DNA from 3 places in the Kitasatospora sp. NPDC092286 genome. Region 2 is predicted to be linked to each of the others. Evidence: riboswitches for the same ligand, from Rfam matches in the RefSeq annotation. Region 2 holds a riboswitch; each other region holds the start of a gene.
What was found. Region 2 has a riboswitch for cobalamin ahead of ACIQIB_RS05885 (peptidase). Riboswitches for the same ligand answer to the same signal wherever they lie in the genome.
Positions count from the first base shown of each region.

Region 1: it holds a riboswitch for cobalamin, as region 2 does, so the genes downstream of both, ACIQIB_RS09105 (ribonucleoside-diphosphate reductase subunit alpha) here and ACIQIB_RS05885 (peptidase) in region 2, are expected to answer to the same signal.
Region 3: it holds a riboswitch for cobalamin, as region 2 does, so the genes downstream of both, ACIQIB_RS12515 (cobalamin biosynthesis protein) here and ACIQIB_RS05885 (peptidase) in region 2, are expected to answer to the same signal.

Region 1 is NZ_JBIVRD010000007.1:54,783-62,580, forward strand. Features, by position in the region: gene ACIQIB_RS09100 (glycosyltransferase family 39 protein) at 1-1,650, shown strand, start outside; cobalamin riboswitch at 1,723-1,854, shown strand; gene ACIQIB_RS09105 (ribonucleoside-diphosphate reductase subunit alpha) at 2,018-4,447, shown strand; gene ACIQIB_RS09110 (ribonucleotide-diphosphate reductase subunit beta) at 4,447-5,463, shown strand; gene ACIQIB_RS09115 (DUF397 domain-containing protein) at 5,526-5,750, opposite strand; gene ACIQIB_RS09120 (helix-turn-helix domain-containing protein) at 5,753-6,610, opposite strand; gene ACIQIB_RS09125 (ATP-binding protein) at 6,841-7,272, shown strand; gene ACIQIB_RS09130 (hypothetical protein) at 7,269-7,541, shown strand; gene ACIQIB_RS09135 (hypothetical protein) at 7,790-7,798, shown strand, end outside.
Region 2 is NZ_JBIVRD010000004.1:7,038-14,835, reverse strand. Features, by position in the region: gene ACIQIB_RS05900 (SDR family NAD(P)-dependent oxidoreductase) at 1-601, opposite strand, end outside; gene ACIQIB_RS05895 (nuclear transport factor 2 family protein) at 631-1,143, shown strand; gene ACIQIB_RS05890 (flagellar hook-length control protein FliK) at 1,216-1,701, opposite strand; gene ACIQIB_RS05885 (peptidase) at 1,739-2,830, opposite strand; cobalamin riboswitch at 2,933-3,062, opposite strand; gene mmsB (3-hydroxyisobutyrate dehydrogenase) at 3,170-4,060, opposite strand; gene ACIQIB_RS05875 (enoyl-CoA hydratase/isomerase family protein) at 4,063-5,139, opposite strand; gene ACIQIB_RS05870 (acyl-CoA dehydrogenase family protein) at 5,139-6,281, opposite strand; partial or broken gene ACIQIB_RS05865 (CoA-acylating methylmalonate-semialdehyde dehydrogenase) at 6,290-7,788, opposite strand.
Region 3 is NZ_JBIVRD010000010.1:71,438-79,235, reverse strand. Features, by position in the region: gene ACIQIB_RS12520 (cobyric acid synthase) at 1-417, opposite strand, end outside; gene ACIQIB_RS12515 (cobalamin biosynthesis protein) at 414-1,403, opposite strand; cobalamin riboswitch at 1,502-1,666, opposite strand; gene ACIQIB_RS12510 (alpha/beta hydrolase family protein) at 1,947-3,062, shown strand; gene ACIQIB_RS12505 (hypothetical protein) at 3,493-4,767, shown strand; gene ACIQIB_RS12500 (CDP-alcohol phosphatidyltransferase family protein) at 4,874-5,752, opposite strand; gene ACIQIB_RS12495 (phosphatidylserine decarboxylase) at 5,739-6,431, opposite strand; gene ACIQIB_RS12490 (acyl-CoA dehydrogenase family protein) at 6,929-7,798, opposite strand, start outside.

The DNA of each region.
Region 1 (7,798 bases), on a different contig from region 2:
CCCGGCGGCACCGCGACGCGCGCCGGGAGCAGCCGCCCCCGGCCGGACGCGGACACCCTGCCCCGGCCCGCCGCCGAGCGGGGCACCGCCGCCCCCGAGGACGACAACCAGGCCGTCGAGCTGGCGCCGTACACCATCCCGCAGGTCCCCGCGATCGGCTGGGACCCGGCCCCCAGCCCCCGGCGCCGCTGGATAGCCCGCGGTCTGCTGCTCGCCGTGCTGATCGTCCAGGCCGCGCTCTCGCTGCGCCTGCTGGCCGCCGCGCACCCCGACGAGGCCGCGACCATGGTGGCCGGCCGCCAGCAGCTCGCCCACCTGCTGCACGGCACCGCCGTCACCTCCGACCTGGTCGGCCGGACACCCGGCTCGCCCTGGCTGTACCCGCCGCTGGCCGGCGCCGCCGCCAACGCCAACGGCATCTTCGGCGCCCGGGTACTCAGTCTCTGCTTCGCCCTGCTGACCACCGTGCTGCTGTACTCGCTGACCCGCCGGCTCTTCAACGAGCGGGTGGCCATCTGCTCCATCGCCGCCTACGCGGTGGTGCAGTCGACCGTCGTCGTCGGCTTCTACGCCGCCCCCGAGGCGCCGGCCGTTCTTCTGGTCGCCCTCGCGGCCTGGATCACGGTGTTCACCGCCCGCCGCCCGGTGGCCCTGGTCCTGCTCGCCGCACCGGCCGCCGCCCTCGCCTGCGCGGTCGCGTACGCCTCGACGCTCGCCATGCCCGCCCTGGCCGCCCTCGCGCTGGCCACCGCCTGGCCGCACCGGCGGCTCGGCCCGGCCGCCCTGCGCGCGCTGCTGCTCGCCGCCGGCACGGCCGGCGCGCTGCTCCCCTTCGGCGTACTCGGCACGATCGCGGGATGGTCCCCGGCCCGCGGCCAGGCCGGCCGCACGGTCGGCGGGATCCTCCTGGACACCGTCCAGTGGGGCGGCCTGTTCACCGTCCTCGCGGTGGCCGGCACGATCGCCTACGTCCGCCGCGAGCAGATGCACGAGTCCCCGGAGAACGGCGGCGTCACCACCACCCGGGCCCAGCGCGCGCTGCTGGGCACCGCGCTGACCGCCACCGCGCTGCTGGTCCCGGCGATCCACCTGGCGCTGGGCTCCTCCGGGGCGATGTTCCGCCACCTCGGCTTCGGGATGCTGCTCGCCGCCCCGCTGGCCGGGGTCGGCCTCACCCGGCTGGTCGGCGCGCACTTCCGCCACCCGCAGCTGGGCATCCTGGTGTGGGTCGCCCTGCTCGCGCTGGGCCTCGAACAGTCCGCGCTGCGCTACCAGAACGGGCCCGACTCCGGGCGGCTGCTCGCCGTCCTGCGGGTGCACGCCGAACCGCAGGGCCGCTACCTCACCGAGGTCGACGGACTCGCCGAGTACTACCTGGGCACCGTCAGTACACCTGAGCAGTGGGTCTCGGCGCGCAACGGGACCGACTACCGGGACGCCGCCGGGGTGCAGCACCACGGCGACGACGGCAGCGCGGCCGCCATCCGGGACGGCTGGTTCACCATGGTCGTCCTCGACAGCACCGCGCCGGCTGCCACGGACCGCGCCCTGGCGGCCGCTCTGGCCGCCGGCGGACAGTACCGGCTGATCGCCCAGTTCACCTCGCCGACGGGCGACTCCAGCACCTACAAGGTCTACCTGAAGCACTGACGCCCCGCCGAGCCTGTCCGGGCTCGCGACACGACGGCCACAACATATGGTGCCGCCACAGTCGACCGCCACTAGATGTATGCTCACTCCTGCTGTCGACGCAGGGGAACCCGGTGCGAGTCCGGGACTGCCCCGCAGCGGTGTGCGGGCCTCTGGAAGCAGGGCCCGCGAGTCCGAGTACCTGCCGGCGGCGTGCCACCGGCCTCCCCGCAGAGGCCCCGAAGCACTGCACCACGTCCGGGCCTCGCGGGCGGGCCGGGGATGACACTGTCGCGCGACGCCACCGGGCGTTCGCGCCGTGCTCCCCTGCCCCGAACGGTCCGGCACCCCGATGCACCGACGCCGATCGCCGCCAGGAGAGAGCGCCTTGACCACCGCTGCCTCAGCCACCCTGCCCGCCCAGGGTTCCAGCTTCGCCCCCGTCGACCCGACGGTCTCCGACCCCGGCGGTGCGCTGCTCCGGCTGCTGACCGACCGCAGCGCCGATCTCCCCCAGGTGGACCCCGGCCATGTCGCCGCCGCCGCGCTGCGCGGCCGCCACGCCGGCTCGGACTTCGCCGAGCTGCGCGGGCTGGCCGTGGACGCCGCCGCGTCGATGATCGCCGAGGACCCGCAGTACTCGAAGCTGGCCGCGCGCCTGCTCGCGCTGGAGATCGTCGACGAGGCGGTCAGCCAGGGCTCGGTCTCCTTCTCCGCCTCGGTCGCGGTCGGCCACGCCGAGGGCCTGATCGGCGACACCACCGCCGCCTTCGTCGCCAAGCACGCCGCGACCCTGGACGCGCTCGTCGACCCGCGGGGCGACGACCGCTTCGAGTACTTCGGCCTGCGCACCGTGCAGTCCCGCTACCTGCTGCGCCACCCGATCACCCGCAAGGTGGTCGAGACCCCGCAGCACTTCCTGCTCCGCGTCGCCAGCGGCCTGGCGGTCGGCGACAACGAGCAGTCGGTGCGCGAGGTGGCCGAGCTGTACGGCCTGATGAGCCGGCTGGAGTACCTGACCTCCTCCCCGACCCTGTTCAACTCCGGCACCCGGCACCCGCAGATGTCGAGCTGCTACCTGCTCGACTCCCCGCTGGACAACCTGGACTCGATCTACTCCCGGTACGCCCAGATCGCCCGTCTCTCCAAGCACGCCGGCGGCATCGGCCTGTCCTACTCGCGGATCCGCTCGCGCGGCAGCCTGATCCGGGGCACCAACGGCAAGTCCAACGGCATCGTCCCGTTCCTGCGCACCCTCGACTCCTCGGTCGCCGCCGTCAACCAGGGCGGCCGCCGCAAGGGCGCGGCCTGCGTCTACCTGGAGACCTGGCACGCGGACATCGAGGAGTTCCTGGAGCTGCGCGACAACACCGGTGAGGAGGCGCGCCGCACGCACAACCTCAACCTGGCGCACTGGATCCCGGACGAGTTCATGCGCCGGGTCAACGCCAACGCCGACTGGTCGCTGTTCTCCCCCGCCGACGTGCCCGAGCTGGTCGACCTCTGGGGTGCCGAGTTCGACGAGGCGTACCTGAAGGCCGAGCAGTCCGGCAAGGCCGTCCGCACCATCCCCGCGCAGACCCTGTACGCCCGGATGATGCGCACCCTGGCGCAGACCGGCAACGGCTGGATGACCTTCAAGGACGCCTCCAACCGCGCCGCCAACCAGACCGCGCTGCCCGGCCGCACGGTGCACAGCTCCAACCTCTGCACCGAGATCCTGGAGGTCACGGACGACTCCGAGACCGCCGTCTGCAACCTCGGCTCGGTCAACCTCGGCGCCCACGTCGCCGCCGGCGCCACCGCCGACGACCTGCTGAACGCGCTGGACTGGGACCGCCTGGACGCCACCGTCCGCACCGCCGTCACCTTCCTCGACCGCGTGGTGGACATCAACTTCTACCCGACCCCCGAGGCCGGTGCCTCCAACTCCCGCTGGCGCCCGGTGGGCCTCGGCGTGATGGGCCTGCAGGACGTCTTCTTCCAGCTGCGGATCGACTTCGACTCCGCCGAGGCGAAGCGGCTCTCCACCCTCATCGCCGAGCGCATCATGCTCACCGCGTACGAGCGCTCCAGCGAGCTGGCCGAGCAGCTGGGCCGCCACGAGGCGTACGGCGAGACCCGGGCCGCCCGCGGCGAGCTGCACATCGACCACTTCCCGAGCGCCGCTCCGGAGTGGGCCGACCGCTGGGCCGCCCTGCGGACCAGGCTCGCCGAGACCGGCCTGCGCAACTCGCTGCTGCTGGCCATCGCGCCGACCGCGACCATCGCCTCGATCGCCGGCGTCTACGAGTGCATCGAGCCGCAGGTCTCCAACCTGTTCAAGCGCGAGACCCTCTCCGGCGAGTTCCTCCAGGTCAACCCGTACCTGGTGCGCGAGCTGAAGGAGCTCGGCGTCTGGGACCAGCAGACCCGGGACGCGCTGCGCGACGCCAACGGCTCCGTCCAGGACCTCAACTGGCTGCCCGCCGAGGTCCGCTCGCTCTACCGCACGGCCTGGGAGCTGCCCCAGCGCGCGCTGATCGACCTGGCCGCCGCCCGGATGCCGTACATCGACCAGAGCCAGTCGCTGAACCTCTTCATGGCCGCGCCCACCATCGGCAAGCTCAGCTCGATGTACGCGTACGCCTGGAAGGTCGGTCTGAAGACCACCTACTACCTGCGCTCGCGCCCGGCGACCCGGATCGCCCAGGCCGCCTCGGGCGCCGCCCGCGCCGCCGCCCCCGTCCCGGTGGCGTCCCCGACCCTCACGCCGGAGGAGGAGGCCGCCCTGGCCTGCTCCCTGGAGAACCCCGAGTCCTGCGAGGCCTGCCAGTAATGTCCGACGATCGCCAGAAGATGCTGCTCGACCCCGGCTTCGAGCTGACCCTGCGCCCGATGCGCTACCCGTCGTTCTACGACCGGTACCGCGACGCGATCAAGAACACCTGGACCGTCGAGGAGGTGGACCTGCACTCCGACGTCGCCGACCTGGCCAAGCTGAGCGAGGGCGAGCGCCACCTGATCGGCCGGCTGGTGGCGTTCTTCGCCACCGGTGACTCGATCGTCTCCAACAACGTGGTGCTGAGCCTCTACAAGCACATCAACTCGCCCGAGGCCCGGCTCTACCTGTCCCGGCAGCTGTTCGAGGAGGCCGTGCACGTCCAGTTCTATCTGACGCTGCTCGACACCTACCTGCCCGACCCCGAGGACCGCGCGGCGGCCTTCGACGCGGTGGAGAACATCCCCTCCATCCGCCAGAAGGCGCAGTTCTGCTTCAAGTACATGAACGCGGTCGACCACATCGACTCGCTGCAGACGAAGGAGGACAGGCGGGCGTTCCTGCTCAACCTGATCTGCTTCGCGGCGTGTGTGGAGGGGCTGTTCTTCTACGGCGCGTTCGCGTACGTGTACTGGTTCCGGTCGCGTGGTCTGCTGCACGGCCTGGCCACCGGTACGAACTGGGTGTTCCGCGACGAGTCCATGCACATGGACTTCGCGATGTCGGTCGTGGACACCGTTCGCGAGGAGGAGCCCGACCTCTTCGACGACGAGATGGCCAAGCAGGTGACGGAGATGCTGGAGGAGGCCGTCGAGGCCGAGCTCCAGTTCGCCCAGGACCTGTGCGGCGACGGCCTGGCCGGCATGAACACCGAGTCGATGCGGCAGTACCTGGAGGCCGTGGCGGACCAGCGCCTCGCGCGGCTCGGTCTGCCGATCCGGTACGGGTCGACCAACCCGTTCGGCTTCATGGAGCTCCAGAACGTGCAGGAGCTGACCAACTTCTTCGAGCGCCGGGTGTCGGCGTACCAGGTGGCGGTCGAGGGCTCGGTCGCCTTCGACGACGACTTCTAAAGAAGAAGACGAGACGACGCTGCCCCGCACGGCCTGTGGCCGTGCGGGGCAGCGCTGTTGGTTCAGAGGGACGGAAACTCCCCGCCCTTGACCCCGGCGAGGAACGACGACCACGCCTCGGCCGCGAACAGCAGCGCGGGCCCGTCCGGGTCCTTGGAGTCACGTACGGGCACAGCGCCGATCAGACCACTGGCCACCTCGATGCAATCGCTCTGTGCGCCGGAGTAGGAGGACTTGCACCACTCAAGTCCGGCAGCGGAAACAGACGGCAGGAACATACTCACCATTTCTAGACCTTGTCCTTTGCACGCTCGATGAGTGCGGCCGATTCGGTGCGCGGCAGCGACTCCGCCAGAGCACGGCGAAACAGGTTGGTGTACTTGAACACTTCCTCCGGCTCCTCGATGTAGAGCGTGCTGAGGAGGCTGTCGACGTACACCACATCCGTCTCTGTCGCCTCGGGGAAGCTCAGGATGGCAACAGGGCCGAAGAGTGCAGCGTGAACGTCAGATTCCTCCGGCAGGACCTGGACGTTGATGTTCGGCTGTTCGGCACTCGCCATCAGGAAGTCGAGTTGCTCCCGCATGACCGACCGGCCACCAATCCGATGCTTCAGCACGGATTCCGAGAGAACGACCCACATGCGAAGTGGCGCCTCCCGCGTCAGCACTGCCCGCCGTTCCTGACGAACCTTCGTGAGCCGCTCGACCTGCTCCGCGGTCGCATCCTCTATCTGGGCACGGACCACCGCACGCGTGTAGTCCTCCGTCTGCAGCAGTCCCGGCACCAGGAACGTCTGGATGCTGTACATGTCCGACGCGTCGGATTCCAGCGCGATGTAGTCGGCATAGAGCGGCGACAGCGTGTCCGAGTAGCGGTCCCACCATCCACGCAGACGACCTTCGCGCGACAGTGCCTCCAGCCTGCTGCGGGTCGCCGACTCCACCACCCCGTACAGGTCGAGCAGCAGCCGAAGATCCACCAACCGAATCCCTGACTGCGCGGCCTCGATTCGACTGATCTTGCTCTCGGCGCAGGCAAGCTGCCGAGCCGACTGGGCAATCGTCAGATCCGCTTCCGCCCGCAGCTCCTTGAGCGTTCGAGCCAGCCGTCGCTGCCGAACTGTCGGATTCCGGTTCACGGGCACCGTCGCGACCTCCCCACTTCTGTGATCTGCCAGTCTGCCCTCCCCTGCCACCCGACAACAATCTTTGACCGGTTCCAAAGTGGGGACTTGCACTTTGGAAGCCCCCAGGAGCATGCTACTCAACGTAGCTCACCATTCGACACAGCGTGATGATTGTGGGCTCATCACCCGGGCATCCCCATGCCTTCTTCAGTCGTCTTCACCCCTCACCCCTCAGAGGTGGCGCCGCCATGCCTGAAACCGTCTCCCCCGCCCCCACCGAACACGCCTGCTGGCTCCCCCGGCACCGAAAGTCCGCCGGCGCGGCCCGCCAGGAGCTGCACCACTTCCTCGCCCACCACCAGGGCGTCGAATACCTGCTCTACACCGGCGAGTTGCTGCTTTCCGAGCTGGTCGCCAACGCCGTGCAGCACGCCCGTACGCCCCAGGGCCGCCTGATCCAGATCCGTTTCGGACTCTCCGAAAACCTCCTGCGCATCGAAGTCCACGACGCCGACAGCGAGAAGCCCGCGCTCCGAACCACCTCCACCTCCGACGAATCCGGCCGAGGGCTGTTCCTCGTCAAGGAGTTGGCCGCCCAGTGGGGCTGCTGCCCGCGTGCGGGCGGCATCGGCAAGTTCATCTGGTGCCACATCTCCGCCCCCGCCGAGGCCGCCGCGTGAACGCCGTGCGGGCCGAGATCACCGGCATCATGCTCCCGACCGTCTTCCCGAGCCTCGACCACGCGCTCCCCGTCCTCTGGGAGCACGTCCGAACGCGCCCGATCCGCGCGGCCCACCGCGACTTCATCCGCCTCTGCATCGGCCCCGGCGGCGGCGACGGTGTCGCCCGCTGCCTCACCCGCGGCGGCCTCTGGAGCATGACCCTCTGCATCGGCGAGCTCACCGACTGGACCGCCCACCCGATCACCATCACCACCCACCAGCCCTGAACTCCCCCGCCCCGCCCGCGGGGCCTGCACCTTGCTTCGACGCCGCACCACCACGGCCGAGCCACAGCCATCCGTTCCGGCGGACCCTTGCCCCCCGCAAGGGTCCGCCACAGAAGCGGCACCGTCGTAGCTGAACTTTTGAGTGCCTGTTCGAAGTTGAGCTGGTTTCCAGTATCGGAAACGCGAACCTCTTGCCTGCGCCCGGCTCAACTCGGGAGCATCGTCGGGAGACCGAGCGAGGAGACAACGTGGAGCTG
Region 2 (7,798 bases):
CGAGCACATCCGCCGCCATGCGGGTGCCGTCCACCGGGCCGGGCTCGACGACGTTGACCGTGATGCCCAGCGGGCCCAGCTCCTGGGCGAGGTACCGGGCGAACTGCGCCAGTGCGGCCTTGGCCGTGCCCAGTGCGATCATGCCCTCCCGGGGCTGGCGGCTGAGGACGGTGCCGAGATAGACGATGCGTCCCCAGCCCTGTTCGGTCATGGCGGGCAGGACGGCCTTGGTGACCGCGAACGCCGCACGCAGCTCGTCGTCGAGCTTGCCGCCCAGCTCTTCCCACGTCATGTCCTGGAACGGCTTGACCACATACGGGGTGAGCGCGTTGTGCACGAGCACGTCGGTGCCGCCCCATGCCGCCCGGACCTGCTCGATCATGCTCTCGACCGCCGCTGCCTCGCGCACGTCGGCCTGCACGGCCATGGCCTGGCCGCCCGCGGCCTCGATGCCGGCCACGACCTTCCCGGCTGCCGTGCCGCTGTGCAGGTAGTTGACCACCACGCGCATCCCTCGTGCGGCCAGAAGGCGCGCGGTGGCCGCACCGATTCCGCTGCCGGCCCCTGTCACCAATGCCACCCTGCCGGTCGCCCCGGTCATGGGACCACTCCCTGTCTGTCATTGTCATCGTGGGCCGCCGGGATGACCGTCCGGAAACCATGCTCGGCGGCGGGACCGCCGCCGGGGTTACGGTGGTCGGCAGGAGGCCGGCACACCGGATGTGCGCCTCGTCCGACACCGCTGTGATCGGAGGGAACACGATGGGGCACCAGGAGACCCGAGCGGCGCTGGATCGGCACTGGGCAGCGTCCGCCGCAGGGGACCAGGACACCGAGCACGAGATCTACCACGACGACGTCATCGTTGATTATCCCCAGTCGGGTGAGCGCATCCACGGCCGCCACAACCTGCAGGCGCTGCGCTCACACCACCCGGCCAGGCTCGGCTTCACCATCCGCCGGATTCTCGGCAGCGGGGACCTCTGGATCACCGAATACGTGCTCGACTACGACGGAAAACCGGTACCCACCGTCAGCGTGATGGAATTCCGCGATGGAAAGGTCGCCCGCGAGACCCAGTATTTCGCGGATCCGTTCGCTCCGCCCGCCTGGCGTGCCCAATGGGTGGAGCCGGCACCATGACGGGCCTCCTGGTGCTCCAGCCGGATTTCTCCGTTCCAGCCGGAGCACCGAGGCGGATCGGCCCGGTGGGGATCAGGGCGCGGTGATACCCGGCTGGGCACCGGCACCGAAGGACCAGCCCTCGACGTCCCCGGGGGCCGGGTCGTAGCTTCCGGCGCCCAGCGAGCTGTACGACCACGGGCCGCCGTGCTGGGCGTGCCAGTACGACCAGTAGGCGGTGCCGGTGGGGTTGGTGCAGGTGGCGGGGAGAGCGTTGATCTTGCAGACGAAACCCGGGTAGCGCGGGTGGAAGGCGTACGGGAAGCCGGCGCCGGTCAGTGCGGCCAGGCCGCTGGCCGGGTCGCCGGGGGCGCAGCCGGTCTCGATTCCGCCGCCGAGCGCGGCGAAGTCGACGACGACGGTCACGCCGGTCGTACCGGTGCAGGCGGTGGCGCTCGCCCGCGGCGCCTGGGCGGCGGAGGCGCCGAGCAGGCCGGCGGTCAGGGCCGCGACGGCGGCGACCGAACCGACGGTGCGGCGGATCCGGCGGGCCGGGGCCGGGGCAGGGGTGCGGGTCATCGAAAGGCTCCTCACGGGATCGGCGGTTTCGGCGGTTTCAGCGGCCGGCCGGTGCCGGGCAGGCCAGGACCGGGGCTGCCGGGCGCGCGCCGTGGGCGGAGAGGGCGGCCAGCGGGGTGCCGGACAGACCCAGGACGGCCTGCGCGGTGGCCCGGGCTCCGTTGGCCTGGCTGAACCCGGACGCGTCGTACGCGACCGCGCCGCGGACGGCGGCGTCGGCGGCGCAGCCCTGCTGGAGCTTGACCAGGCTGCTCCAGCCCTTGAGACCCGCGCCGAGCCGTCCGGTGGACAGCAGGGCCTGGGTGGCCAGTCCGGTGGTGTTGGCGTTGGAGGTGGTCGCGCCGGCTGCGGCGAACCCCCCGTCGGTGTTCTGGTGGGCGGTCAGCCAGCCGAGTCCGGCGTTCGCCTTGGCGGTGCGGCCGGTGGCGGCAAGGGCCTGGACGGCGAGCGCGGTGGCGTCCGGGTCGCCCGCGCAGGTGGTCTGGCCGAAGGCGACGGGGAAGCCGCCGTCCGGGCACTGGCTGCCGGCGAGGAAGTCGACGGCGGCGGCCGGGGCGCCGTCCGGGGTGCGCTGGAGGGCGATCACCGCCAGGGACTGGCCGAAGGCGTTGCTGTAGTCGCCCCACTGGGAGCGGTCGGAGAAGCGGCCGCTCGGGCTCTGGAGCGAGCGGAGCCGGGCCGGGAGGTCGACACCGCCGAAGCCGTGGACGTCCTCGCCGCGGACCTCGGCGGCGAGCAGCAGCTTGGCGGTGGCCCCGGCGTACGCCTCGGTGGTGCCGTCGCCGAGGTAGCCGCTGATGATCCCGGGCTGCGCGAGCCAGGCGGTGGCCTTCGCGGCGGCCTGGTCGGAGCTGTGGGAGGCGGCGAAGGCCAGCACGGCGTCGATGGTCAGCCCCTGGTCGGGGTAGGCGGTGCCGTCGAAGACGGTCTCGAAGTGGTCTCCGTCGACGAGTTGGCGGGCGAGCCAGCCGGCCGCGGCGGCGTCGGGACGGACGGTCATCGAGACCGGAGCCGGAGCCGGAGCCGGGGCCGGAGCCTGGGCCGCCTGGGCGGCGGACGCCGGAAGCACGGCGGTCAGGACGAGCGCGGGTATCGCGAGCAGACCGAGGGAGCGGCGGAGCGTGGGCATGGGACGCCTTTCCGGGCCCGGGCGCACGGGGTCCCCGCCCGGCCGCCGGTGCGGAACCGGGCAGCCCTGGGAACTCCGGCCCGCAGACCACGACGGGAGGAGGGAACACACGCCTCCGCCGACGGGTCCTCGGGCTCGCCGCCGACAGCCGTCGGCGGCCTACCGTTGCGGGTCAGCGCCGGACTCGGACCGGACTTCCCCCAGCGGCGGAGTCAGTACATGACGGCTCATCATGTCGGTCGTGCGGAGAAGGGGTCAAGGGCCGGCCACTCGCCGGCCCCGACCCCGACCCCGGCCTCACGGGTCAGAACACCTCCGCCAGGACCGGCTCGTGGCCCGTCACTTCGCGCTCTCCCTGATGGTGTTGATGACCGCCGAGAAGTCCAGCCCGGCACCCTGGTCCGCGGCGAACCCGGCGTACAGCTCGGCCGCGTGGGAGCCCAGTTCCACCGGAACACCGGCGGCCTTCGCGGCGTCGGCGGCCAGGCCGAGGTCCTTGGCCATCAGCGCGGCGGCGAAGCCGGGCCGGTAGTCCCGGTTGGCGGGGCTGGCGGGCACCGGACCGGGCACGGGACAGTTGCTGGTGAGCGCCCAGCACTGGCCGGAGGCGGTCGAGACCACGTCGAACAGCGCCTGGTGGCTCAGGCCGAGGTGCTCGCCGAGGACGAAGGCCTCGCTGACGGCGATCATCGAGATCCCGAGGATCATGTTGTTGCAGATCTTCGCGGCCTGCCCGGCGCCGGACGGGCCGCAGTGCACGACCTTGCGGCCCATCGCCTCCAGGACCGGCAGGGCGGCGGCGAAGTCCTCCTCCGCCGCGCCGACCATGAAGGTGAGGCTCGCGGCGCTCGCACCGGTCACACCGCCGGAGACCGGCGCGTCCAGCGCCCGGTGGCCCGCCGCGAGGGCCGCCGCGTGCGCTTCGCGGGCGTCGGCCACGTCGATGGTCGAGCAGTCGACGAACAGGGTTCCGGGCTCGGCCGCGGCCAGCAGTCCGCCGTCCCGGTAGAGGTCGAGGACCTGGCGGCCCGCGGGCAGCATGGTGATCACCAGCTGCGCGTCGGCCACGGCGGCCGGCGCGGAGGCGGCGGCCGGCACGCCGGCCGCCTCGGCGCGGCGCAGGGCGTCGGGGTCGAGGTCGAAGCCGGTCACCCGGTGGCCGGCCCTGACGAGGTTCGCGGCCATCGGGCCGCCCATGTTGCCCAGTCCCACGAAGGCGATCGTGCGGATGGTCACCAGCGTTCCTCCCATGCGGTGGTGGTGCCGAGGCCCAGCTCCTGCGGGCCCAGCGGGGTGAAGAAGCGGTCCACGTCGTCCTCGGTCACGGCCTCCAGGGCCGGTGGCGACCAGCGTGGGGAGCGGTCCTTGTCGATCACCTGGGCCCGGACGCCCTCGACCAGGTCGGGCGAGCGCAGGGCCGCGCTGGAGACCCGGTACTCCTGGTCCAGGACCTGCTCCAGCGGGCCGAGCCGGCGGGCCCGGCGCAGCGAGCGCAGGGTCACCTTGAGGGCGGTGGGCGACTTGGCGGCGATCTGCTCGGCGGCCTCCTTCGCCGCGCCCTCCCCGCTGGCGCGCAGGCGGTCGAGGATCTCCTCGACCGTGTCGGCGGCGTAGCAGTGGTCGATCCAGTCGAGCTGTGCGGCGAGCGGGCCGGCGGGGACGGGAGCGGCGTGGCGGTGCACCGCGGCGGTGACCTCCTCCTCGGTGAGCGCGGCGAGGAACGACGGCAGCTTCGCGGCGGGGACGAGGAGGTCGGCCAGTCCGCACAGCAGCGCGTCGCCCGGTCCGGCGGTCGCGGCGGTGAGTGCGAGGTGGGTGCCGAGTTCGCCCGGGGCGAGGGCGAGCAGGTAGGTGCCGCCGACGTCGGGGACGAAGCCGATGCCGGTCTCGGGCATGGCGATCCTGGTGCGTTCGGTGACGACGCGGACACGGCCGTGGGCGGAGATTCCGACTCCGCCGCCCATCACGATGCCGTCCATCACGGCGATGTACGGCTTGGGGTAGCGGGCGATCCTGGCGTTGAGGCGGTACTCGTCGCGCCAGAAGCCGAGGGAGGCGGTGCCGCCGGCCCGGGCGTCCTCGTAGATGGCGCGGATGTCCCCGCCCGCGCAGAGGCCGCGCTCCCCCGCGCCGGTGATGACCACGGCCGCCACGGTCTCGTCCTGCTCCCAGCGGGCGAGGGCCTCGTCGATCCGGCGGACCATCGGGTGGGTCAGCGCGTTGAGGGCCTTCGGCCGGTTGAGGACGATCCGGCCGATCCGGCCCTCGCGTTCGAGGAGGACGTCCTCCTGTTCCGTCCCGGTGTTCATCAGGCGGCCCCGGTCAGGCCGCGGGCGACGATGACGCGCATGATCTCGTTGGTCCCTTCGAGGATCTGGTGCACCCGCAGGTCGCGGACGATCTTCTCGACGCCGTACTCGGCGAGGTAGCCGTAGCCGCCGTGCAGTTGGAGGGCGCGGTTGGCGACCTCGTAACCGGTGTCGGTGGCGAAGCGCTTGGCCATCGCGCAGAGGTGGGGGGCCTGCGGGTCGCCGTCGTCCAGCGCGGTGGCGGCGCGCCAGAGCAGCGACCTGGCGGCCTCCAGCTCGGTCGCCATGTCGGCGAGCTGGAACTGCAGGGCCTGGGCGTGCAGGAGCCTGGCGCCGAACGCCTCCCGTTCGGCGAGGTACTTGGTGGCCCGTTCCAGTGCGTCCTGGGCCCCGCCGAGGGAGCAGGCGGCGATGCCGAGCCGGCCGCCGTCGAGGCCGTTCATGGCGATCCGGAAACCTCCGCCCTCCACCCCGAGCAGGCGGTCCGCGGGCAGCCGGACGCCGTCCAGGACCACCTGGCGGGTGGGCTGGGCGTTCCAGCCCATCTTGCGCTCGTTGGGCCCGAACGAGAGTCCCGGATCCCCGCGTTCGACGACGAACGCGGAGATGCCTTGCGGCCCCTCGCCACCGGTGCGGGCCATCACCACGTACACCTGCGAGGACCCGGCGCCGGAGATGAACTGCTTGACGCCGTCCAGGACGTAGTGGTCGCCGTCGCGGCGGGCGCGGGTGGTGAGTGCGGCGGCGTCCGAGCCGGCGCCCGGCTCGGTGAGGCAGTAGCTCGCCAGGTCGCGCATCGAGCAGAGGCCCGGCAGCCAGCGGGCCCGCTGCCCGGGTGTGCCGTGGCGGTCGATCATCCCGGCGACCATGTTGTGGATGGAGGTGTAGCCGGCGATGGAGGGGCAGCCGGTGGCGAGGGCTTCGAAGGCCAGGACGGCGTCCAGCCGGGTCAGGCCGGAGCCGCCGCACTCCTCGCGGACGTGGACGCCGCCGAGCCCGAGAGCGGCCGCCCTGGCGAGGACGTCCACGGGAAAGTGCTTGTTCTGGTCCCACTCCACCGCGTACGGGGCAAGGCACTCCTGCGCGAAGTCCCTGGTGGTCGAGACGATGGCGAGCTGATCCTCGGTCAGTTCCCTGTGCACAGCGGCCCTCAGCCCATCGTGGGGATGGTGAAACTCGCGCCCTCCTTGACCCCGGAGGGCCAGCACGAGGTGACGGTCTTGGTCCGGGTGTAGAAGCGGATCGCGTCCGGCCCGTACTGGTTGAGGTCGCCGAACCCGGAGCGCTTCCAGCCGCCGAAGGTGTGGTACGCCACCGGCACCGGAATCGGCACATTGACACCGACCATACCGGTGTTCACCCGCCGGGAGAAGTCCCGGGCGGTGTCGCCGTCCCGGGTGAAGATCGCCACCCCGTTGCCGTACTCGTGCTCGCTCGGCAGCCGCAGCGCCTCCTCGTAGTCCGCGGCGCGGACCACGCACAGGACCGGGCCGAAGATCTCCTCCTGGTAGATCCGCATCCCGGGGGTGACGCGGTCGAAGAGCGTGGCGCCGAGGAAGTAGCCGCCCTCGTACCCGGGCACGGTCAACTCGCGTCCGTCGACCACCAGTTCGGCGCCCTCCTGGACGCCGAGGTCCAGGAGGCCGCGCACCCGCTCCAGGGCGTCCCGGCTGACGAGCGGGCCGAAATCGGCCTCGGGATCGTGGGCGGCGCCGACCTTCAGCGCGGCGATCCGCTCGGTGAGCCTGGCGACCAGGGCGGAGGCGGTCTCCTCCCCCACCGGCACCGCGACGGAGATGGCCATGCACCGCTCGCCGGCGGAACCGTAGCCCGCACCGATCAGCGCGTCGGCGGCCTGGTCGAGATCGGCGTCGGGCATGACGATCAGGTGGTTCTTGGCACCGCCGAAGCACTGCGCCCGCTTTCCGCGGGCCGCCGCCGTGGCGTACACGTACTGGGCGACCGGCGTGGACCCGACGAATCCCAGGGCCTGCACCCGGGGGTCGTCGAGCAGGGTGTCGACCGCCTCCTTGCCGCCGTTGACCACGTTCAGCACGCCCGGCGGCAGGCCGGCCTCCAGGAACAGCTCGGCCAGCCGCAGCGGCACCGAGGGGTCGCGTTCGGACGGCTTGAGGAGGAAGGCGTTTCCGCAGGCGATGGCGGGTGCGGCCTTCCAGAGCGGGATCATCGCGGGGAAGTTGAACGGGGTGATGCCGGCGACCACACCGAGCGGCCGGCGGAGCGAGTGGACGTCGATGCCGGGGCCGGCGCCGTCGGTGAACTCGCCCTTGAGGAGGTGCGGCACGCCGGCGGCGAACTCGACCACCTCCAGGCCGCGTTGCAGGTCGCCGTGGGCGTCGGCGACGGTCTTGCCGTGCTCGGCGGAGAGCAGTCGGGCCAGCGGCTCGCGTTCGGCCTCGACGAGTTGCAGGAAGCGCAGCAGCACCCGGGCGCGACGCTGCGGGTTCCAGCCGGCCCACTCGGTCTGGGCCTGTTCGGCGTCGGCGATCGCCGCCTCGGTCTCGGCCCGGCTCGCGAGCGGTACCCGTGCCTGGACCGTGCCGGTGCTGGGGTCGTACACGTCGCCGAACACCCCGGACGTACCGGGACATGCTTTCCGCCGATGAAATGGGTGAGTTCACGGACCATCACAAGCCTG
Region 3 (7,798 bases), on a different contig from region 2:
CTCGGCGGGCGACCCGGCCCCCTCGCAGACCACCACGTCGTAGCGGCTGCGCAGGTCCGCCAGGCACTCCAGGGCCCGCTCCAGCAGCACCGGCTTGCGCTCGCGGTAGTCCAGCGCGCCCACCTCGGCGACCGGGCGGCCGAGCAGCACGACCTGGCTGCGGCCGTCCGCGCCCGGCTTGAGCAGCACCGGGTTCATCGCCGCCTCGGGCTCCACCCGGGCCGCCTGCGCCTGCATCGCCTGGGCGCGGCCGATCTCGGCGCCGCCGGCGGTGACGAAGGAGTTCAGCGACATGTTCTGCGCCTTGAACGGCGCCACCCGGACACCCTGCCGGGCCAGCCAGCGGCAGATGCCCGCGGTGACCACGGTCTTGCCGGCGTCCGAGGTCGTCCCGGCGACCAGCAGTGCGTTGCTCATGCGCTCCTCCTCTTCTTCCGTCCCAGGACGGTCCGGCTTCCTGTGGCGGCCCGGACCGCCGCGTGCCCGGCGACGGCCGTGCCCAGGGCCAGCAGGCCCACCCGGCGGGAGAGCCGGCAGGCCCGCTCGATGTCGTCCACCGTCACCGGCCGCAGTTCGCCGCCCAGCACCGGCCGGTGCTCCACCCGCTCCCCGTACGCGAGGGTGCCGCCCAGCCGCACGCCGACCGCGCCCGCGAACGCGGACTCGGCCTGGCCCGCGTTGGGGCTCGGGTGCGCGGAGCCGTCCCGGCGCCAGATCCGCCAGGCCGTCCGGGGCTCGGGCGCGGCGGCCACGGTGAGCAGCGCGGTCAGCCGGGCGCCCGGCCAGCCCGCCACGTCGTCCAGCCGGGCCGAGGCCCAGCCGAACCGGGCGTAGCGCGGCGAGCGGTGGCCGACCATCGCGTCCAGCGTGTTGACGGCGCGGAACGCCAGCAGCCCGGGCGTGCCCGCGAGCGCGCCCCAGACCAGGGCGTTCACCACGGCGTCGGCGGTGTTCTCGGCGACCGACTCGACCACCGCGCGGGCGATCTGCTGCTCGTCCAGCGCGCTCGGGTCGCGCCCGCACAGATGCGGCAGCCGTTCCCGGGCCGCCGTCAGATCGCCCGCGGCGAGCGAGCGGCCGATGGTCCTGGCCTCCCGGGTGAGCGAGGTGCCGCCGAGCACCGTCCAGGTCGCGGCGGCGGTCAGCGCGGCGCGGCCGAGCGGCCGCCGGCCCAGGGCGCGTTCGGCGGCCACCGCCCCGGCCGCGACGGTGCCCACGCAGAGCGCGGTGTAGGCGGTGCCGACGGCGCGGTCGTCGCGCCAGAGCGTCTTCTCCAGCCGGCCCGCCGCGCTGCCGAAGGCGGCCACCGGGTGGCCGCGCCGGGGATCGGCGAAGCGGGCGTCGGCGAGATGTCCCGCGACGGCGCCCAGCGCGAAGGCGGCCGCGCGGGTCAGCGGGCGCACGGCGAAGGGCGGCAGAGGGGGCGGGCGGTCGGGGCAGCCTGCATCGCGTGCGTGTCCTCACTCAGGGTCCGCGCCCTGGATCGACGTACCGGCGGCGAGAGTCTCCTGGCTTCCGGGTCCGACACACCCCCGGAGCCTCCAGCGGCTTCTGACGGCCCGCCGATGGGCCCCTCCTGCCTGTTGGCGGGCAAGGAGGGAATTGATCCGAGCGTGCTCCCCGGTGACAGTGGCGGGACCGCGCCGGACTCGCACCGGCTTCCTCTGCATGCCTCCGTTTGGCTGAAGGATCCCATCACGCGGCCGAACCGGGAGTCAACCAAGGTCACGGAGGGGTTGGTCACACGGCCCGCCCGCGCGCCGCCTCCGCGGGTCGGTGTCGCGGGGGTGCGGAGAGGGCGCGATCGCCCGGCCGCAGGTGGAGGCCGCGGCCCCCGCTGTCCCGTCCGGCGTGACACCCGGTCGGCCCATGCCCGGTGGCCCCGGTCCGGTCCCGCGAGTGGACTGGTGGGTGCCCAGTCCGCGATCAACAGAGCGGGGAGCGATATGCGTTGGGGAACCGCGGCCGCCGTGGCGGCCGCCGCCGTCGGCACCGGGGCCGCCGTACTGCTGGCCGGGCGCAGGGCCGTCCGGCGGATGCTCCACCCGGCGGCCGTTTCCCGGCCGCAGGCGGGCCCCGTCACGGTGCGGAGCCTGGCCGTCGGGCGGGCCACCTTCACCCGCAGCCCGGAGAGCACCCGCCCCGGCCGCTGGGCCGTCGAGTGGGACGAGGGCGGCCACGCGGTGGTCGACGAGATCCTGCACGCCGACGAACAGGGCGTCACCCGCCGACTGGTCCGCGCCGACCGGGGCGCCCTGACGCCCGGCACCGAGGTCCGCTTCACCCCCCGGGTCCACCTCGGCGACCCGACCGGCGCGCTCGGCCTGCCCTACGCCGAGACCGCCGCCGAGGGTGAGCTGGGCGCCCTGCCCGCCTGGCGGCTCGACGGCAAACGCGGCACCTGGGTGATCCTGGTGCACGGCCCGGGCGCCGACCGGCAGCAGACGCTCCCGGTGCTGCCCGTGCTGCACCGTCTCGGTCTGCCCGCCCTCGCCGTCACCTACCGGGGAGACCGGGGCGCGCCGGCCGCGCCGGACGGCCTCGACGACTTCGGCGAGACCGAGTGGCGGGACGTCGAGGCGGCAGTGCGGCTGGCCCTGGACAGCGGCGCCGGCCGGGTCGTCCTACACGGCTGGTCGCTCGGCGCCACGATGGTGCTGCAGACCGCCGCCCGGTCCGCCTGGACCTCGGCGATCAGCGGCCTGGTACTGGACTCCCCGGTGCTCGACCGGCCGGTCTTCGCCCGCCGGGGCGCCACCCGGGCCGGGTTCGGCCGTACGGCCGCCGGGCCGGGCGCGCTCGCCGCCGAGGGCCGGACCGGGGTGGACCTGGCCGACTTCGCGCGGCTCGCCGAGGGCACCGACCTGCGGGTGCCCACCATGGTGCTGCACAGCCCCGACGACCCGGTGGCGCCCTGGCGGGCCGCCGCCCGGCTCGCCGACCGCCGCTTCGACCTGGTCAGCCTCCAGGCCTTCCCCGGCGCCGACCACGCCGCCCTCTGGAACGCCGACCCCGACCGCTATGAAGAGCTGTTGCGCCGCTGGCTCACGCCGTTGCTCTGACGACGGCTCCGGCCGGCCGTCCGGCAGCTTCCTCCGGCCCGGCCGGCCGACCGCTCTGACCTGGCGTGTTCGCGTCATGCAGATCCGGCCAGGCGGTTTGGCCTCTGTTGCCCGATCTTGTCGACCCGCCGCGACCGCCCTTCCGGAGTCCGTGGCCAACCGGATGTGACAGAAGGCCGGTACAAGGGGAAGACTGCTCGACGTGACGTCTCGGAACCCGCGCGACCGTGATGCCCCGCTCCCGCCGACGATCGGTACCGGTGCGACGGTGACCCGTCTCCCCGGAACGGCCCACCGCCCCGCCGGCATCAGGCCGGGCGCTCCCGGCGTACCCCGCCGACGAGGCCCCGCACCCGCTCCCGGCCGAGGCCGGGTCCCCGTACCGGAGGGCTTCCCGGCCCCCGCCGAGCTCGCTCCGCTGGCCCGTCGGATGCTCGTCGACGCCGTCCGGATCGCCCGCTGGGCCGGCGAACTCTCCGAGGTCGACAAGCGCGGCGAACTGCTCCCCGAGGACGCCCGCGCCGCCGGCCGGGCACTCGCCATGACGGTGGGCGCCGCGGCCCGGGCCTGGGGCCAGGCCCTGCTGGTCGGCCTGGTCGAGGCCAGGGACGGCGGCGCCGCCCCCGGCTGGCGCCTGCACGCCTGGGAGCACGACGACGAGGCCGTGGTCCGCGGCTGGTCGGCGCTGTTCGACGCCTGGACGCTGCTCGCCCCCGTCCCGCCCGCCGCGCTGCGCGGCGTCTTCGCGGTGCTCGCCGGGCAGGCCGTCGACCAGGCACCACAGCTGCTCTCCTTCCTGCACCTGGTGGCCGGCCCGGTCGCCGACAGCGAACTGCTGGAGCTGCTGCGCCGGGGCCTGGACGAGCGCCGGGTCGGCGGTGGCGCCGGTGCGCTGGGCCTCTCGCCCATCCCGCACGCCGCCTCCGCCGTGTCCGCCGTCCGCGGCACCTGCCGCGAGCCGCAGATCGACACCCCGGCCGCGCCGTCCGACGTCGCCGCCGTCCTGGACTGGATGCTGGACGGCCTGGCCGCCGTCGGCGCCGTGGTCCGCCGGGACGAGGCCGCCGAACTCTCGCCGCTCGGGCACTGGGCGGTGCGGGCCAAGCTGGAGGAGATCTGCACCGTCGCGCAGACCGCCGCCGGCCACATCGAGCAGAGCGCCTTCGAACTGCTCAACGCCTGCGCCGACTACTCGCCGGGCCCGGCCCGGGCCGAGTTCCGCGCCTGGGTCGCCGCCCGTCCGGCCGACCGGGCCGTGGCCGAGCTGCTGGACGCCGCCCAGGGCGACGACGCGCTGGTCCGCGGCCTGGCCTTCGAGGCGCTCCGGGTGGCCGGCAGCACCGCCGAACAGGCCGTCCGCGCCGCGGTGGACGAGCCGGTGCTGCGCCCGTACGCGCTGCTCTGGCTGGCCGAGCAGTCGGACGAGGGGGTCTCCCCGGCCGATGTGCTGGGCGCGGAGGACGCCGCCTGGCTCTGGGTGGACACCGCCGCCGCCGTACTCGACCACGGGGAGACGGATCTGCTGGTCGGCCATGTCGAGGGCGCCTCGGCGGGTGACCCGGTCCGGCTGTTCGCCCGCGCCAGGCAGTCCAGGCACCCCCGGGCCGCCTCGGTGCTGACCGCCGTCTCCGGTGTCCACCCGGACCCGGGCGTGGCCCGCGCGGCCCGCCGTTCGGCGTTCAGCGTCCACCGCGGCGGGGCGTAACCCGGCCGGCGGTCCCCAGGCTCCAGGGCTCAGGGCCCAGGACATGACGGAGGGCCCGGATCCAGTGGATCCGGGCCCTCCGTCATGCGGTCGCGCGTGCGGCCGGTCAGCCGATCCGGGACTCCGCGCGGCGGGCGCGGACGTCGCCGACCTTCTGGCCCACCTTGCGGCGGATGACCAGCAGCGGAGCCATCGCGGCCAGCGTGATCTGGGCGAAGGCGCCGATGTGCAGCAGCATGTCGCCGCCGGGCAGGCCGGTCGCCCAGGCCGCCAGGCAGCCGATCGAGACCACGATCCAGCAGAGCGTGGCGGTGGCCAGCAGCCCCTGCGGCTTCGGGTACTCGATGCGGCTCATCATCAGGTACGCGGTGCCCGCGATGGCCAGCAGGCCGGGCAGGAACGGCGGGTCCAGCAGCACGATGGCGATCACCGTCATGGCGCCCATCGGGCAGGGCATGCCCTGGAACACCCCCGGGCGCATCTTCACGGCCGAGAAGCGGGCCAGCCGCAGCACCACCGACAGCAGGACCGTCAGTGCGATCAGGGCGGAGAGCCGGCTGTCGGAGCCCGGCGAGACCATGCCCCAGACCGCGACGAAGTAGGCCGGCGCGATGCCGAAGCTGATCAGGTCGGCCAGGTTGTCGAGTTCGGCCCCGAGGGCGGAGGAGCGCAGCTTGCGCGCCACCAGCCCGTCGAAGAGGTCGCACATCGAGCCGATCAGCAGCAGCGTCACCGCGGTGGCGGCGCTGTGCCGGTCCGGAGCGACGTCCGGGTTGGTGATGTGCGGGACCAGGACCCCGGTGGTGATCGAGTAGATCGCCAGGAAGCCGCAGACGGCGTTCCCCAGGGTCAGGAAGTCGGCGGTGGACAGGTGCTGCGGAGAACGCGGAGCACGCAGCTCGCGGTCGCGCGCCCAGCGGCGGCGGCGCAGAACCGTCTCCTCGTCGTCCAGGCCGACGATCGTCTCAGGATCAGTCACGGTCAAGGCGCGTCACCCCGGCTGTGGTCTTCTGGCCGACCTCGACGCCGACCTCGACGCCGGCCGGCAGGTAGGTGTCGACCCGGGACCCGAACCGGATCAGACCGATCCGATCGCCCTGCTCGACCTTGGTTCCGGCCTCGACGTACGGCACGATCCGGCGGGCCACGGCCCCCGCGATCTGCACCATCTCGATGTCGCCGAGCTCGGTGTCGAAGTGCCAGACGACCCGCTCGTTTTGGTCGCTGTCCTTGTTGAACGCGGGCACGAAGCCGCCCGCCACGTGCTCGACCGACGTGACCGTGCCCGGCAGCGGCGCGCGGTTCACGTGGACGTTGAGCGGGCTCATGAAGATCGCGACCCGGGTGCGGCCGTCCGGCCAGGCGTCGATGCTCTGCACCACGCCGTCGGCGGGGGAGATCACTCTGCCCGTGCCGATCTCACGCTCGGGGTCGCGGAAGAACCACAGCATGCCCGCGCCGAGCGCGCAGGCGGGTACCGCCGCCAGGGCCCACTTGCCGCTGCGCCGGGTGAGCGCGGTGGTCACGGCGGCCGTGGCGAGGGTGGGGACGAACCAGGGGGTGGCTCCGCGCGCGATGGTCACGCGGGGTCGCCGACCGGCCGTCGGAGCGGCGAGGGCATCGCCTTCCGGGACGGAGGTGTGAGGGGACGGGCTGATGGGCATCGAAGACCTTTGTCGCGGGGGATCATGGCCGCTGGACGGGGGCCACCGCGGGGATCGAGTAATAAAGGGACGGCTGCTGTCCCGGTGGATGCTATCGGGAGCACACGGTGGGTGGGCAACCCGCCTGCTCGTTCATGTGTCCTGTGCGCGGCGTTCGCGCGCCTTCTGTGTGTACGACCGTAGCTCGCCCCGGTCCGGTTCCCAAGGGTCCTGACGAGGCCGGTGACTCTTGTCTCAACGGGCGTCCCGGAGGAACCGGGGACCGCCAAGGGCGTGTCGCGGACGCGCGGAAGCGGCCGCCGGGCGTGTGACAGCAGTTGTACGCCCTGCGGCCGCTTCCGGAAGGCCGTGCCGGACTCCCGGCGGACCAGGCCGGGGTTCCTGGTGGCACGGCGCGGTGCCGGGACGGGCCCGCACGCCCGTCGACCGGCCGTCACCGGGTCGGTTGAGTCGCCTGCCCGGGGAGACCCCCGCTCGGCGCGTCCCCCGCCCGGGGGTCACTCCGCGATGCGGTACTCCTCCAGCAGCCGGCGTCCGATGATCATCTTCTGGATCTCCGCAGTACCTTCACCGATGAGCAGCATCGGGGCCTCCCGGTAGAGGCGCTCGATCTCGTACTCCTTGGAGAAACCGTAGCCGCCGTGGATGCGGAAGGCGTCCTCGACGACCTCCTTGCAGTACTCGGAGGCGAGGTACTTGGCCATCCCCGCCTCCAGGTCGTTGCGCTCGCCGCCGTCCTTCTTCCGGGCGGCCATCACCATCATCTGGTGGGCGGCCTCCACCTTGGTGGCCATCTCGGCGAGCTTGAACTGGATCGCCTGGTGCTCGGCGATCTTCTTGCCGAAGGTGGAGCGCTGCTGGGCGTAGGAGACGCCCAGTTCGAAGGCGCGGCGGGCGACGCCGCAGCCGCGGGCGGCCACGTTGACCCGGCCGACCTCGACGCCGTCCATCATCTGGTAGAAGCCCCGGCCCGGGACGCCGCCGAGGACGCGGTCGGCCGGGACGCGGACGTCCTGCAGCACCAGCTCGGTGGTGTCGACGCCCTTGTATCCCATCTTCTCGATCTTCCCGGGCACGGTCAGGCCGGGGACGGACGGGTTCGGGCCGAAGCCCGCCGTCTTCTCGATCAGGAAGGTGGTCATGTTCTTGTACGGGGTGCTGCCGCCCTCGTCGGTCTTGCAGAGCACCGCGACCAGGGTGGAGGTGCCGCCGTTGGTGAGCCACATCTTCTGGCCGTTGAGGACGTAGCAGTCGCCGTCCCGGACCCCCTTGGTGGAGATCGCGGAAACGTCGGAGCCGAGGCCCGGCTCGGACATCGAGAAGGCGCCGCGGATCTCGCCGGCCGCCATTTTCGGCAGAAAGTAGTC